4 regions of the Pseudidiomarina tainanensis genome follow, and region 3 is predicted to be linked to each of the others. Evidence: predicted binding sites of a transcription regulator. Region 3 holds the regulator's gene; each other region holds the start of a gene.
The links. Region 3 encodes sigma-54, which starts transcription at its own class of promoters, with help from an activator protein. Its sites were predicted from a motif close to GTTGGCACGNNNNTNGNNT; they were not measured.
Positions count from the first base shown of each region.

Region 1: BM292_RS10900 (LiaF domain-containing protein) is a predicted target of sigma-54. The motif match lies at 2,244-2,262, and genes of this name have one in related genera.
Region 2: BM292_RS08350 (nitric-oxide reductase large subunit) is a predicted target of sigma-54. The motif match lies at 2,458-2,476, and genes of this name have one in related genera.
Region 4: glnA (glutamate--ammonia ligase) is a predicted target of sigma-54. The motif match lies at 1,513-1,531, and genes of this name have one in related genera.

Region 1 covers NZ_FOYU01000004.1:145,151-149,356, forward strand. Annotated here, with positions in the region: gene BM292_RS10885 (c-type cytochrome) at 1-515, shown strand, start outside; gene BM292_RS10890 (c-type cytochrome) at 536-1,537, shown strand; gene BM292_RS10895 (DUF3750 domain-containing protein) at 1,615-2,157, shown strand; gene BM292_RS10900 (LiaF domain-containing protein) at 2,306-2,962, shown strand; gene BM292_RS10905 (hypothetical protein) at 2,959-3,180, opposite strand; gene BM292_RS10910 (OsmC domain/YcaO domain-containing protein) at 3,288-4,206, shown strand, end outside.
Region 2 covers NZ_FOYU01000002.1:315,447-319,652, reverse strand. Annotated here, with positions in the region: gene tmpT (thiopurine S-methyltransferase) at 1-1, shown strand, start outside; gene BM292_RS08350 (nitric-oxide reductase large subunit) at 85-2,361, opposite strand; gene nrdG (anaerobic ribonucleoside-triphosphate reductase activating protein) at 2,764-3,216, shown strand; gene nrdD (anaerobic ribonucleoside-triphosphate reductase) at 3,250-4,206, shown strand, end outside.
Region 3 covers NZ_FOYU01000001.1:1,377,920-1,382,125, reverse strand. Annotated here, with positions in the region: gene rapZ (RNase adapter RapZ) at 1-375, opposite strand, end outside; gene ptsN (PTS IIA-like nitrogen regulatory protein PtsN) at 387-833, opposite strand; gene hpf (ribosome hibernation promoting factor) at 837-1,124, opposite strand; gene BM292_RS06680 (RNA polymerase factor sigma-54) at 1,151-2,524, opposite strand; gene lptB (LPS export ABC transporter ATP-binding protein) at 2,533-3,258, opposite strand; gene lptA (lipopolysaccharide transport periplasmic protein LptA) at 3,239-3,772, opposite strand; gene lptC (LPS export ABC transporter periplasmic protein LptC) at 3,729-4,206, opposite strand, start outside.
Region 4 covers NZ_FOYU01000002.1:233,109-237,314, reverse strand. Annotated here, with positions in the region: gene BM292_RS07975 (efflux RND transporter permease subunit) at 1-882, shown strand, start outside; gene glnA (glutamate--ammonia ligase) at 1,618-3,030, shown strand; gene BM292_RS07960 (DUF4124 domain-containing protein) at 3,059-3,649, shown strand; gene glnL (nitrogen regulation protein NR(II)) at 3,621-4,206, shown strand, end outside.

The DNA.
Region 1 (4,206 bases), on a different contig from region 3:
TGGCGTGTCACGGTGCCAGCGGTGAAGGTAATGCTGCTGGAGCGTTTCCGATGTTGGCGGGGCTTAACGAAGGTTATTTATTTCGCACCATGAAAGCATACCAAGACGGAACACGCATTAATCCGGTCATGAGTATGAACATTGACAATTTTTCCGAACAAGATTTACGCGATCTTGCCGCCTACTTCGCACAGCTTCCAGTGCCGCAAACAGCTGCGTCATCGGCTCCACAAGAGCTTCTAAATGCAGGTGAAAAACTTGCGACACTTGGCAATTGGGATGCTTATATTCCGCCATGCAGTAGCTGTCATGGCCCAAATAATCTGGGCGTTGATGAAAATTTTCCGCGTATAGCGGGTCAACATGCCAGTTATATTGAGCAGCAATTGAAAGCTTGGCAACAAGGGCAACGAAGCTCTGACCCAGTGCAGTTAATGGAGGCCATCGCAAAACGTCTTAGTGACGAACAAATCAAAGCAGTTGCCGCATATCTCGCCAGTCAGCCGGCGCAGTAATTAAGACAAGGAGACGACTGATGACTCATTTAACGAAATTGACCTACGCCATGGCGGCTTTATTCACTGCGAGTTTTTCTGTTGCGGTAATTGGTGCACAATCAAAAGCGCCTGAAGAAATTAAACTACCAACTCCAAAAGCTGGGCAGTATCAGCATAAGTCACCGACACTTGCCGATATTGAAAATGATAAGGACCTGCATCCGGAGTTACGTAAGGTTATTTTGAAAGGCCGTGATTTATTTATGAATACGCAACAACTGCGCGGTGAGTTTGTATTCAATGATTTGAATTGTAAATCTTGCCATATGGGTGAAGGCCGTATGGCATGGTCGGGCCCTGTATGGCCGGCTGCGACAACATTGCCAGATTTTCGTGGCAAAAACGGGCACGTTAACTCGCTTGAAGAACGTATCGCTGGCTGTTTTTCGTTTTCGATGAATGGTAAAGCGCCAGAATACGGTAGTGATACCATGTTGGCGCTCTCAGCCTATCACCAGTATATGGCGAAAGGAGCGAAGATGTACGATAAGAATATTGCTGGGCGCGGCTTTAATCATCTCGGCAATACGATGCCTAAAGCAACCACGTATGCTAATGGCGAAAAAGTATACAACGCGAATTGCGCCGTCTGTCACGGTTCTAATGGTGCGGGTAAGAAGATAGCCGGTGAAATTGTCTATCCGCCACTATGGGGAGACGGTTCATACAACTGGGGGGCAGGCATGACTCGCGTCTTTACCGCCGCCTCGTTTATTCAAAACAATATGCCATTGGGTCAACCTGGACGATTAACGGATCAAGAAGCGTGGGACGTTGCACTATTTATTAATTCGCATGAGCGACCGCAAGACCCACGCTATACCGGCGATGCTAAGGAAACACGTGAGAAATTCATAAATTTCCACAAAGCAACGATGTATGGAACTGAAGTCAACGGAAAGGTTTTGGGACAGCATGACAACACGGGTGAAAAACCGTTCTTGAAGCCGGACGTGCTAAAACCTCGCACCTTCAAGTAATCTAACTTCTCAAAGTTGACGTATGAAAAGCCTGTGATACAACTGCACAGGCTTTTTTGTTTTTATACGAGAGAATTATGTATCGAACACTTACCGCTCTACTGCTTACCACATTATTGATTGGTTGCTCATCAGCGGATTGGCGAACCGCCTCGCGCGAACCTGCAGGTATCGCGCCGAACCCGGTGACGGAAACCGAGCCGGTGATTGAGGTCTATGCCGCCGATGCATTTGGTTGGCGCGGTTGGTTCGCTGTGCACACCTGGATAGCCATAAAACCAGCGGATGCCACAGAATATACAGTATACGAGGTCGTGGGTTGGCGCATAAACCGCGATCAGCCAGCGCTTTATCATTATCAAACGACGGCACCTGATCGATATTGGTATGGTGCGAAACCAGAAAAAGTATTATCGCTTGTGGGTAGCAAAGCCGGAAAGCTGATTCCACAAATTATTGAGGCCGCGGAACGTTATCCGTGGGCAAATGAATATGAAGCCGTTCCCGGTCCCAATAGTAATACATTTCCGGCGTGGATAGGTCTCCAAGTGCCTGAGCTCGGACTTGAACTACCCTTCAGTGCTATTGGCAGTGGTTATGCGGAAAATGACCAGAATTAAGGAAAATCGACGAACTAATTGTCATTTTGAGACGGAAGGCATGACTGACTTCATTTTAATACATTGATTAATAATGGTTTATTCATATTGGCCTAGATATTGCATGATTTTTGGCTATAGTGATTAAATTAAGAACGAGGAAGCAATCATGCCAGTAAAACTTGAAGACCGTCCTATCGAGCAAGTTCGTGAAGAGACCGTCGATAAACTCATTATTAACTATAGCCACGCTATAATTTCCGCAGAGGCGTTTGAGCGCCGTCTTGATGACGCCATGGCAACGGATTCTCATCAACAATTGGTGGAGCTCGTTGAAGACTTACCATTAGAGGCAGATGCCAGTTACGACGCCAAAAAAGAGCGTTCGTTTACCCCGAATTATGGTGCTGGAGAGGAATCGCAAGACGACAAGCTTGTCAGTATTTTGGGGTCAAGCGTACGTGAGGGTCAGTGGGTTGTTCCCAAGAAAATTAATGTTGTTGATGTATTAGGGTCCACCAAAATTGATTTCACCGACGCTATTTTTCAACATCAAAATATTGAAGTAAACGTGGCTAATGTGTTGGGTAGCTTAGAGATATTTGTTCCTGAAAGCGTCAACGTGACGATTCGCATGTACGATATTGTGGGTTCATCAGAAAATAAAGCGCCTTCGATGGCAGGTCGTCAAGCACCGCAAATAACGATTACTGGTTATAGCGTGCTTGGTTCAGTCGAAGTCTCTGTAAAACAAACGATGAAAGAAAAGTTCGTCGCGTTTGCCAACAGCATGCGCGAAGCGCTAGGAATGTCTAAAAACAGCTAGTGATCGTCGATCACTTCTTGTCGTTCGCGCATGTACTCATCGTATGATTTGTTCGTGCGCTCAAGACATTCGTGATAGGGAATCCCCTGTTCTTCAACACATTCACGTAATTGCTCGCGTTGCATTTCGTGGTAAGCACCACGATACGTGCAACCCGCGAGTAAAGTTAGACTGACGCACAACGTTATCATGCCGACAGCTAATTTTGTCGTCTTCATCGCGAACATCCCTCGTTTCTCCCGCCAAAATTTGAATTCACCAAGACAATTTAACTCAAACACGAGATAATAGCCGCTGAATTTTTAATCGTGGTATAAATGAGCTCATGGAAATAAAAGTAAACTTTTTGGATAACTTGCGTCTAGAAGCCAAGTTTGACGATTTCACGGTGATAACCGACCAACCTATTCGCTATAAAGGCGACGGTTCAGCGCCCAGCCCATTCGATTATTTCCTAGCATCATCCGCGATGTGTGCGGCCTATTTCGTCAAAGTGTATTGCCTTTCGCGCAATATCCCAACGGATAACATTCGTTTATCGCAAAACAACATTGTTGATCCTGAAAACCGCTACAACCAGATTTTTAAGATTCAGGTGGAATTACCAGAAGACATTTCTGAAAAAGACCGCCAAGGGATTTTGCGTTCAATCGACCGGTGTACCGTTAAGAAAGTAGTGCAAACCGGCCCTGAATTCCAAATTGAAGTCGTTGAGAACCTCGATGAAGACGCCCAAGCCTTATTGATGGGACAACCTGAAGGTAGCTCGCTGACTTATATCGAAGGTAAAGACCTTCCACTTGAGCAAACCATTGCCAACATGACGAAAATTCTTGCTGACCTCGGCATGAAGATCGAAATTGCATCGTGGCGTAATATCGTGCCGCATGTGTGGTCTCTGCATGTACGCGATGCCGCCTCACCGATGTGTTTTACCAATGGCAAAGGCGCCACCAAAGAAGCCGCATTAGCTTCTGCGCTCGGTGAGTTTATTGAGCGACTCAACTGCAATTTCTTCTATAACGACCAGTATTTCGGAGAAGAAATTGCGCATGCTGACTTTGTTCATTATCCGAATGAAAAGTGGTTCCCGTTAACCGAGAACGATGCGATTCCGGACGGGCTGCTTGATGATTATTGTTTGGCGATTTATAACCCCGACAACGAGCTACAAGGCTCGCACTTAATCGACACCAATTCAGGGCGTATTGACCGCGGAATTTGCGCACTGCCGTTTCAGCGTC
Region 2 (4,206 bases), on a different contig from region 3:
GAGCAGGCAAAAAAAAGCCCGAGACGGTTGGGAGGCCTCGGGCTAACATCACCGTGGAATTACCACGGACAACAACACAAGTTGTTACTTCACAGTGACCGGTTTTGCGTCCACTTCAGCTTCTTGCTGTTTGCCGAACAGGCCAATGACAACCTGATAAGCCACTGCAAGACCACCGATGATAAACACCACGTCACCGACAGTACGAATCCAACGTAAGCTCTCAAGCAATGGCTGTTGCATGAACTCTTCGCTACGTGCGTACCACAAGCCTTCAGATGCCGATGCAAAGAACTGGATGAAGCCAATAGGCAACAAACTAGTGAACAGCATCATGCACAGACCAATGTTCATCCACCAGAAGGCGGTTTTCATGATCTTATCGTTGAATGCGAAGTTCGGACGAATGTAGCGCAAGATAAGTAGTACGAAGCCAATTGCTAAGAAACCGTACACCCCAAACAATGCTGCGTGAGCGTGAGTTGGCGTAGTGTTCAAGCCTTGGATGTAATACAGCGCAATCGGTGGGTTAATCATGAAGCCCAATACGCCAGCACCCAAGAAGTTCCAGAACGCAACCGCAACGAAGCACATCAGAGGCCACTTAATGCGTTGCATCCAATCAGCACGTTTCTGTAAGCTCCAGTTTTCCCAAGCTTCGTAACCAAGTACAACCAATGGTACAACTTCAAGCGCTGAGAAAGTCGCGCCGACAGCCATAATTGGAGTTGTTGTACCTGAGAAGTACAAGTGGTGGAAAGTACCTGGTACGCCACCTAACATGAACAATGATGCTGAAGCCAATGAAGCGGCAGTAGCCATACGACGTGACACTAAGCCCATGCTATGGAAGATGAATGCTAACGCTGCGGTTGCAAATACTTCGAAGAAGCCTTCTACCCACAGGTGAACAATCCACCAGCGCCAGTATTCCATGATTGAAATGTGAGTACGCTCGCCGTAGAAGAAACCAGCGCCGTAGAACAAGCCAATCGCAACCACTGAAGCAGTTAATAGCGCCAGTAAGTTTTTGTCACCAGGCTGTTTGAAGGCGCCGACAACACCACGCAACATTAAACCTAACCAGAACACGATACCGGTGAACTTACCAATCTGCCAGAGACGGCCTAAGTCGACGTACTCATAGCCTTGGTGACCCAACCAGAAGTTAAGGTTTTCAGGCATGATTTGCGCGATAGCTAAGTAGTTACCGATGAATGAACCAGCGACAACCACAACCAATGCCCAGAACAAGATATCGACACCGAGTTTTTGGTATTTCGGATCTTTGCCACCGTTGATAATCGGAGCAAGGAACAAACCTGCAGCCAAAAAGCCAGTTGCAATCCAGAATAGTGCGGCCTGAATGTGCCAGGTACGTACCAGTGAGTATGGGAACCACTGCGATACGTTGATGCCATAGAACTCTTGGCCTTCAACGGTATAGTGGGCGGTGAAACCACCGAGGAAAATTTGCACAATAAACAGCGCCATGACCAAGAACAGGTATTTACCCAGTGCTTTTTGTGACGGTGTTAAGTTAACCAAGCTAATTGGATCTTTTTTCGGTGCTTCAGGCTCTTCTTCGTCATGGTCACGCAAGAACGCCCAAGCCCAAATCAAGCCACCAACACCGGCGATCAATAAGATAATTGAAACCAAAGACCAAATGATATTTTCTGCACTTGGTTTGTTATCAATTAACGGCTCGTGTGGCCAGTTGTTGGTATAAGTGACGTCACTATCAGGACGCTCGGTTGCCGCTGCCCACGCAGTCCAGAAGAAAAACTGAGTCATTACTTCGCGACGCTCTGCGCTTGGTAATGTGTTTTCTTTCATGGCATAGCTTTCACGGGTACTACGCAGTGACAAGTCATCGCTGAACAAACGGCTGTAGTATTCAGCGGTTTGTGCAATGGCTTCAGCTCGCACCGCATCAACGGTCAGCGTATCGGTTGCCGCATTGTATTGTGGGTTACGATAGGTTTGTTTCAACTCAAACTGCAGCGCGTTCTGTTGTGCCGCAGTTAAGCTTTCATAGCTTTGACCATATTGGTTTTGCGCAGATATTTCTAACCAGGCTAACAATTCGCGGTGCAACCAGTCAGCTGTCCAGTCCGGTGCTTGATAGGCGCCATGACCCCAAATTGAGCCCAATTGCATACCACCGACCGACTGCCAAGCAGTTTGACCATCAAGGATCGTCTCTTCCGTCATCAGTACTTGACCCGATTCGGTCACCACTTGATCCGGAATAGGCGGAGCGACACGGTAAACTTCTTTACCGAAATAACCGAGGACACCAAAGGTAATTGCCAAAATGGCAATCAGTATCCACCATAATTTTTTATAACCGGCCATGTGGCACCTCCGGCTGTTGATGTTGTTGCATTGTTGATTCTCCCTTTAATCACGTTTGCGCTGTGTTACGAATGGGTTGCGCACACGTCGATTGTCTAGCAAGCCCCGTGCCAAGTTTTATCTCACTGAAATAGCACGGTTATTCAAATCTACTGGGTTAAATCAACCCAATTCGTCAGCGGTCATTTCAACCGCGTCGGTAGAAATTACCCGCGTATAGAATGGCAAAGCCTTCGTCCATTAGAAATTGAGCTAAAGAGGTAAATTAAAGGAATGTTTGGGGTATACCCATTGGAGGTAGTTTTTATTGATCTGGATCAAAGCAGCATTGTGCGCCGAGACTATGCTGAAACACAATATATAGTTATTTAATAATAGCCTTACACAATATATAGGTATTTCATGTTGCGATACAGTGCTGAACAGGTGGTATTTCAGGAGGTTCCTGGAGAGGTTTCCCTTGCCTATACCATCACCGGCTGTCCAGTGGGATGCAAAGGGTGCCACAGCGTCGACAGTTGGCCAGTAGGTAGTGGCGAGGCGCTCACTACCGACTACTTCGCGGCGCGTTTGGCACAGTATCGCAACCTGATTACCTGCGTTTTGTTTCTCGGCGGTGAATGGCAGCCAGAAGCATTGATTGAATTGCTTAAATTAAGCCGAGATGCCGGTCTCAAAACTTGTTTATACACCGGTTATGACGATGTGTCGCTGGCGCTTAAACAACAATTGACCTACCTCAAAACGGGGCCGTGGATTGCTGAGCTAGGTGGTTTAGATAGCCCCACCACCAACCAGAAGTTTTATGACTTACGCAATCAACAACTACTGAATTGCCGGTTTATCACGACGTAACCGGATACATCAATAAAAACATGGAGAAGAACAATGCTGCGCTTACACCCAGAACAAGTTGACGCGAAAATGGATTTCATCAAGCAGTATTTGGCTGCCCAAAATGCTGCGGATGGTTCAAAAATGGATGCCAATGCGAACGTTACCCAGAAAAATATTGCGACCCTTGAAGCGGAATTGATGAAGGACTTTTTCGTGCAAGTAAACCGCAAACAAGTGAGCTCGAAAATTGGTGAGTTGTTCGGCGCTGATCTCGCCCAAGAATATATTCGTCAAATTGAAGATCACGAAATTTACGTCCATGACGAAACCAGTTTGAAGCCGTACTGTGTGTCGGTCACCATGTATCCGTTTTTACGCGATGGTTTGACGAAGCTAGGCGGAGAATCAAAAGCTCCGAAGCATCTCGAAAGCTTCTGCGGTACCTTTGTCAATTTCGTTTTTGCGGTGAGTTCACAGTTTGCTGGCGCCGTTGCGACGGTTGAATTTTTGGCGTACTTCGACCATTTTGCGCGCCGCGACTACGGGGATAATTACCTAGAAACTCACCGTCACGAAATCGAAAATCACCTACAACATGTGGTTTACGCGTTGAACCAGCCGGCGGCGGCACGCGGTTATCAAAGTGTATTCTGGAATATTTCTGTGTACGACCAACACTACTTTGACAGTATGTTCGGTGACTTCGTGTTCCCTGATTTTAGCAAAAGCAGTTGGGAATCTGTCAGCAAACTGCAAGACTTCTTCTTGCATTGGTTTAACGAAGAGCGCAAGAAAACGATTCTGACGTTCCCTGTGGTGACCGTGGCCATGTTAACTGACAATGGCCAATGCAAAGACCAACAATTTGCCCGTCATATTGCACATGAGCTTGCCGACGGTAACTCGTTCTTTGTCTACTTATCGCCAAACGCTGACTCTCTTGCTTCATGCTGCCGTTTGCGCAGTGAGATTGCCGACAACACTTTTAGCTATACCCTGGGGGCAGGC
Region 3 (4,206 bases):
TGGCTCAAGCATCGCTGCTTCAGCGGCTAAGGCATCCGCCAATGGCATTTCTTTTTGTGAGAGCGGGTGCAGGCGACGGGTTTCGCCAAAGCGTCTTAGCAAAATTGCTTCCGATGAGTCGATGTAGAGGATTTCTGGTTTAACTTTGCTGGGCAGAAAATCGAGCGCTTCGGTAAGCTCATTTTGATCGGCAGGTAAATTGCGCACATCAACACTGACCGCAACTTTGTCATATTGATCAATGACTGCATGCACAAGTGTAGGCATCAGAGTAATCGGTAAATTATCGACACAGTAATAGCCGAGATCTTCAAGAACTCTCAGCGCAATAGTTTTCCCGGAGCCGGATCGGCCTGTGACAATAATTAATTGCATGATGCTTCTACTTAACCCGTGAACAGGTCATATAATTCTTGATCGCTCTGGGCATCACGTAAAGCCCGCGTACAATTCTTATCATTTAATCGTTGTGCCACCGACGCCAGCGTTTGCAAATGTTGCTCATGCTGGTCTTCAGGTACCAATAGCGCGAAAATAATGTCGACCGGCTGATTATCAATGGCATCGAAATCGATAGGTGCTGATAGCGTCATGAGTATTGCTACAGGTTTGTTAGCACTCGCTAACCGACCATGTGGAATTGCAACACCCATACCGATACCGGTGCTGCCCAATCGTTCGCGATTCAGCAGGCTTTCAAAGACATCGAAGCTGGTTGTGCCAGACAGGCGAGGCGCGGCCAGTTGGCCAATGAGCTCAAGTACTTTCTTTTTACTTGAGCCGTCGACTGCACAGCGCGTGCAGTCGGGGCTTAACAAGGTGGATAAATCCATGATTTAGTGACGTTTCATCTTTTCTTTATGTTTAATAACCTGCCGATCGAGTTTGTCGATCAACCCGTCGATGGCGGCATACATATCTTGATGCTCTGAATCTGCGAAAATTTCGCCGCCATTCAAATGCAGCGTAGCTTCCGCTTTTTGCGTCAACTTTTCAACATTTAAAATGACATGGACGTTATTTATGTGGTCAAAATGACGTTCGAGCTTGCTAAATTTGCTATCAACATACTCGCGCAAGGCGTCAGTGATTTCTACGTGATGACCAGTCAGATTAATTTGCATAACATCTTCCTTCTGTTGTCCAAGATTCAGATAAGACGTTTGCGTTGACTCGAGGGCGGAATATTGAGTGCCTCTCGATACTTCGCAATGGTCCGTCTAGCTACTTGGATACCCTGTTCCGCTAGGAGTTCAGTCAATTTACTGTCACTCAGCGGCTTTTTCGGGTTTTCCGCAGCAACTAGCTTTTTCAACAACGCGCGTATCGCCGTTGATGAAGCTTCTCCACCCGTATCAGTGCCAAGCTGACTAGAGAAGAAGTACTTCAATTCAAACACACCACGCGGCGAATGCATATACTTTTGCGTGGTTACTCGTGAAATAGTTGATTCGTGCATATCAACCGCACTGGCAATGTCGGCTAAAACCATCGGTTTCATGGCTTCTTCACCGTATTCAAAGAAGCCTTGTTGGCGCAAAACAATAGCGTTGGCTACCTTGAGCAACGTTTCGTTGCGGCTATCAAGGCTACGAATAAACCATTTGGCTTCTTGTGTTTGCTGGCGTATGTATTGCATGTCATCAGTTTGGCGCGATCCTTGGCATAACTTCGCGTAACTTTCATTTACCTTAAGTTTAGGCACACTTTCTGGATTTAGCTCAACCATCCAGCGATTATTTTTTTTGCGCACTAAAATATCCGGAATCACATAGTCGTCATCACTTTGATTGAACGCCTCGCCCGGTCGCGGTTGTAGTTGTTGAATGAGCTCAATGACTGCGGCTAAGTCGTCTTCATTCAAGCGTAATCGCCGCGCCAACGTTCGGTAATCACGACTGCCCAAAAGAGCTAAATGCTCACGAACTGCCGTAAACGCTTCATTGCGCCACGGTGTATCGGTGGGTAAGTGTAGAAGTTGCAAGGCGAGGCATTCACCGACATCGCGAGCGCCGACGCCGATAGGGTCAAAATGTTGAATACGCTTAAGTACAACAGCCACTTCATCGAGCTCAACTGGCTCGTCTAACTGCTGATTGACGGCGCTAATGATGTCGTCAAGCGAGGCGGTTAAGTAACCACTATCATCAATGGCGTCAATGATGGCGAGGGCAATGACTTCATCAACAGTAGAAAAATGCGAGAGCTGCATTTGCCAGATTAGATGGTCGTGCAAACTTGTGCTTGAGGCGCCTTCAAATACTGAATCCTCGCCATCGAAACTCGATGCTGACTGACCTAAAGAAGCAGAACAAGGACTATCCCATAATTCATCGTCGTCGCTGATTGCGGTTTCGCCCTCCGCTTCGGCTTGCTCAAGTTCAAGTAGGGGATTTTCTTCAAGCGCTTGTTGAACTTCTTGCTGTAGTTCCAGCGTTGAAAGCTGCAACAGTTTAATCGCCTGCTGCAGCTGTGGTGTCATTGACAGCTGCTGAGAGAACTTAAACTGCAGACCTTGTTTCATTAAACCACCTAGAGGGTGAATTGTTCGCCCAAATACACGTCTTTAACCTGTTGGTTATTTAAGATGGTATGGGCGTCACCGGTCGCTATCAACTCACCGTGGCTAACAATATAAGCATTTTCACAAACCGAGAGGGTTTCGCGTACGTTGTGATCAGTAATTAGCACACCAATGCCGCGATTTTTCAGATGCTCAATAATTTTTTTAATATCGAGAACTGAAATGGGGTCGACGCCTGCAAACGGTTCATCGAGCAAAATAAACGCTGGGTCAGCGGCAAGAGCACGAGCAATCTCGACGCGACGACGTTCACCGCCGGACAAGCTCATCCCGAGGCTATTCGCAATGTGGCCAATATGAAACTCTTCGAGCAGACCATCTAAACGTTCTTCACGGCCATTGGCATCGAGGTCTTTGCGCGTCTCTAAGATCGCCATGATATTGTCACGTACGGTCAATTTTCGAAATATTGAGGACTCTTGCGGCAGATACCCAATACCGCGGCGCGCACGCTCATGCATTGGAAGCAACGAAATATCTTCGTCATCAATCATGATGCGCCCTTTATCGTTGTTGACCAAGCCAACAATCATATAGAAAGTAGTCGTTTTACCAGCCCCATTCGGGCCCAGCAAGCCGATAATTTGACCGGATTCTACGGTTAGACTGACGTCTTTTACTACTTGCCGCTTGTTGTACGATTTCGCGAGATGCTCAGCGATTAGTCGGCTCATTCTGGTTGTCGCTCTTTTTCTTTGGCATAAAAATGGTGGTCACACGATCCGCATCATCTTCGCTACGGTTAGCTGAAAGCTGTTGCGTCGCAAAGTTATAGATAATCTCGCTACCTTGTATCACGCTATTTTCTTGCGAGACCTTCACATTGCCAGAGAGTGTCAATAATTGCTGGCTTTGATCGTAACTAATTATTTCCGCTTCAGCCGTGATGGGCGAGCCATCGTCCAACTGCTGCTCATAAACAGCGGGGCTACCTGTGGCGGTGAATACATCCGTTTGATCATCACGACGTGTCACTTCAAGATGATCGGCACGAATCGATAAGCTACCCTGACGAATCACGACATTTTGATCGAACACCGCTACTTTTTTGGCCACATCAAATGACTCACGTTCGGCATTAATCTGAATCGGCTTATCAAAGTCTTCGCGACCTTGCGCAGCGCTCTCATTCACACTTATAGCATTAATTGCTAGTAGCGCTACGACCGGTATAAATCGTTTCAACATGTTTTGTCATTTCCAATGTTTGGGCGCGCAAATCGGCACGCATTCCTTCACCTTTTGCCGTGAAGTCACGACCAATAATTAACACCGGCTGTTCGGTGATAACCAATTCTTCGCGCGTATTAATTGTCAAATAACTGGTTTCAATACGTTCGACAAATTCTTCGGCAGACAGACTCGTCATTTCAATATTACGTTCTAATACCAGTGTTTTATCTGCATAAAACGAACCTTGTTCGGCTTCAACTTGCCACATCGGCCCGTTATTATCGAGCTGCACAATATAAGTTGGCGCCATTAACTCGGTTAGTCCAATGGGGCTGTAGTGCGTCATTTGTTCGGCAGCTATTTTGTGAGCAAGTTCACCTTGTTCGCCGTATACCCGCACAATTAAACCTTTGGCGGTAAAGTCAGGTTTTATTTCTCGATAACCCTGC
Region 4 (4,206 bases), on a different contig from region 3:
GCATTGGGCGGCATGAACGTCACCTATTTGGCGATCGACGGGCAAACCCAGCCAGTCCCGGTGAAATTGCGCTTGCCAGCTGATTGGCAAGGCCAGCTCGTTCAACTTGAAAGCTTAACCGTGACCAGTCAAACCAGCGGCCATGCCATTCCCATCGCGGAATTAATCGAGCGCGAGCAACGTCCTTACGCCCAGCCGGCATACCACAAAGATTTGCGTCCTGTCGTGTACGTGACGGCAGATATGGCAGGCGATTTAGATAGCCCGCTGTATGGCTTATTCGACGCTGCTGGCGATATCGACTTACCGCAAACCTTTATTGCACAGCCGGACATTTGGAACGAAACCGCTCTGAAATGGGATGGCGAATGGCAAATCACCTACGAAACATTCCGCGACATGGGCTTAGCCTACGCGGTTGGTTTGTTGCTGATTTACGTTCTTGTTGTCGGCCACTTTGGTAGCTACATGACGCCGTTGGTAATCATGGCGCCAATCCCACTGACGTTGATTGGCATTATGCCAGGCCATGCTCTGTTGGGTGCGCAATTTACCGCCACCTCCATGATTGGCATGATTGCCTTGGCCGGTATCATTGTGCGGAACTCAATCTTGCTAGTTGATTTCATCCGCGAGGAAGTCGCCGCTGGCAAAGATCTCAACACCGCCGTGATTGAAGCCGCCGTGGTGCGCGCCAAACCAATCACACTGACCGCAATCGCTGCCATGATGGGCGCGTTCTTCATCCTCGATGACCCCATCTTCAACGGTCTTGCGGTGAGTTTGATCTTCGGCATCGCAGTGTCAACGGCGTTGACGTTGGTGGTTATCCCGCTGTTGTACGCATCGCTCCTCCGCCGCCGAATGGCTAAAGAGCGTTAATCGTTACTCGTTACGAACAGCGTAGTTCGTGCTTCGTACGCTACGCTGTTCGTCCGGGCTTCGCCCTGTTCGCTAACCCCAAACCCCAAACCCCAAACCCCAAACCCCAAACCCCAAACCCCAAACCCCAAACCCCAAACCCCAAACCCCAAACCCCAAACCCCAAACAAAACATTGCCGAGAGCCTATGGAATTGGGCTCGATATTGGATGGATGTAATCTCTTATAAAAAATAGCGTTCAGTTGCAGCTTTACTGTTACAAATAAGAGGGGTGTTTTTGAAGCAGAAAAGCTGCAACTGAACACAAAAAATAAAAAGGGATACACCTATATCAATAGTACTTCGAATACGAGGTAGGCTATGGAATTGTGTCGAGTCAAAAGTATCTGATAATGTGTCTACTATCGACACTATCTCTTTCTCATTCTCTTTGCTTTGCACTTTCTATGCTTTGTCTTTGGTCTTTCTGAATAACGAATAACGAATAACCAATAACGAACAACGCTTTTAATCTTTTGCACTTCCGTGGTGCATTAATTTGCACTACAATGGTGCATAATTAGCCATTAGCCAGCACCACAACCGTACATAAACAACCGTAACCTATTGAAAAATGAGTCAAATCCAATCTTGGCATCGTTTTTGCTTTAATTTGGTGCAAAGGCGCAAGCAAGAACAACAAAGCTTGCTATACTCATTTTGAAACTAGTACATGCACGATCGCGGAGGATCACATGACAACACCACAAGACGTTATGGCTTACATTGAAGAACACGATGTCAAATTCGTGGATTTACGCTTTACCGATACCAAAGGTAAAGAACAGCATGTGACCATCCCGGTTTCGCAAATTAACGAAGAGTTCTTTGAAGAAGGCAAAATGTTTGACGGTTCGTCAATTGGTGGCTGGAAAGGCATCAACGAATCGGACATGGTGTTAATGCCTGATTGCAACTCAATTGTACTAGACCCGTTCACTGACGAAGTGACCATGAACGTGGTGTGTGACATCTTAGAACCAGACACCATGCAAGGTTATGACCGTGACCCACGTTCAATTGCGCGTCGTGCGGAAGAATATCTGCAAAGCATGGGCATTGGTGACACCGCATTGTTTGGTCCAGAGCCAGAATTCTTCTTGTTCAACGACGTGCGTTTCCACACCGATATGAGCGGTAGCTTCTACAAAATTGAAGCAGAAGAAGCGAAGTGGAACTCAGGTAAAGAATACAAAGACGGTAACTTGGCGCACCGTCCGGGTGTGAAAGGCGGTTACTTCCCAGTACCACCAGTTGATTCAGCGCACGACATTCGTAGCACTATGAGCACCGTGATGGAAGACATGGGCTTAGTGGTTGAAGCGCACCACCATGAAGTGGCAACTGCTGGTCAGAACGAAGTGGCAACTCGCTTCAACACCTTGGTGAAAAAAGCTGACGAAATTCAAATCTACAAGTATGTGGTGCACAACGTGGCACACTCATATGGTATGACGGCAACCTTTATGCCGAAGCCATTAGTTGGCGATAACGGTTCTGGTATGCACGTTCACATGTCAATCAGCAAAGATGGCAAGAACTTGTTCGCGGGCGACCAGTACGGCGGTTTGAGCGAAATGGCGTTGTATTACATTGGCGGTATTATCAAGCACGCACGTGCCTTGAACGCTTTCTGTAACCCAACCACCAACTCGTACAAGCGTTTGGTCCCAGGTTTCGAAGCACCAGTAATGTTGGCTTACTCAGCACGTAACCGTTCTGCGTCAATTCGTATTCCGGTTGTAGCGAGCGCAAAAGCACGTCGTATCGAAGTACGTTTCCCTGACCCAGCGGCAAACCCTTACTTGTGCTTTGCAGCATTGTTGATGGCTGGTCTTGACGGTATCAAAAACAAGATCCACCCTGGCGATGCGATGGATAAAGACTTGTACGACTTGCCAGCAGAAGAAGCGAAAGAAATTCCAACCGTATGTCATTCATTAGAAATGGCGTTGGAAGCGTTGGATAAAGATCGCGAATTCTTAACTGCCGGCGGCGTATTCACTGACGACATGATTGATGCGTACATTAAGTTACGTCACCACGAAGTGATGAAACTGAAAATGACCACGCACCCAATCGAGTTTGACCTTTACTACAGCGTGTAACGAAATAGCGTTAAGGAGCGCGTGAACGATGAAACCACTGGCACTTGCAGCCATTCTGTTAACGTTTTTGATTGGCTTGGCGCTGCACGTTGATCCAACAACGGCGCAGGTTTACAAAAAACGTAATGCAGATGGTACCGTGACCTATACCGACCAGCCCGTTCAAGGTGCTGAGAAAGTTGAGGTGGAAGCGGCGCCAGTGACCGAGTTCGCGAAACCAACAGTGGCTGCTCCAACCGAGCAGCCACAAGCTTCGCAATCGCAACCAGCACAAGCATCAGCCGATGCCGTGCCAACTGAATTCTCAGTTACCATTACCTCGCCTGAATATCAGGCACCGATTCGTGCGAACAACGGGCAGTTCGACGTGCTTTGGCAATCGGAGCCAGAACGTCTGCCAGAAGGCTATCAGTATGAGCTATTCGTTGATGGCGTGAAGTCGTGGACAGGTGCCGATAGTAATCAGGCAACACTCATGGATGTCGCGCGCGGTGAGCGTCGTATTCATCTGCAAATTGTTGACGCAAATGGTCAGGCAGTCGCTCGCTCAGACACCTTGGTGGTGTATGTGTTGCGCGTGGCGATATCCGGTGCAGGTCAAAGTGGCGGCGGAGCTTGAGCGTGACAGCACGCCTGTTAGCGATTGCACCACGGTGGTGCAACCGCAGTTAAATCAATTGCTCACAGCGGTTATCTTACTGGATGAGCACCTTCATATTGAATATATGAATGCTGCTGCCGAAGCTATTTTAGATGGCAGTTTGCGGCGCTTTCAGCAACAGCCCTTTTTCAGCTTATTTCATTTCAGCAGTCTTGAGCCTGCTGTGGTGCAACAGGCGTTACAAGATGAACAGTCTGTTTCCGACAGCGACGTGTCGCTAGTGCTCCATGACGGTCAGCGCATCACCATTGAGTTTATCGCCCAGCCGTTACGGCAACCCGACGGTCGCCTGACGATTTTGCTTGAGTTGCGGCAAATTGATCAAATACGCCGCATCAATCAAGAAACGCGTCAGCAACAACAGCTGCAAGCTGCGCAAAGTATGGTGCGCGGCCTTGCGCATGAAATTAAAAACCCGCTGGGCGGCTTACGTGGTGCAGCGCAATTGCTTGCCGGCGAGCTTGATGATCCTGAGTTACGTGAATACACCGATTTAATTATTCGTCAGGCCGATC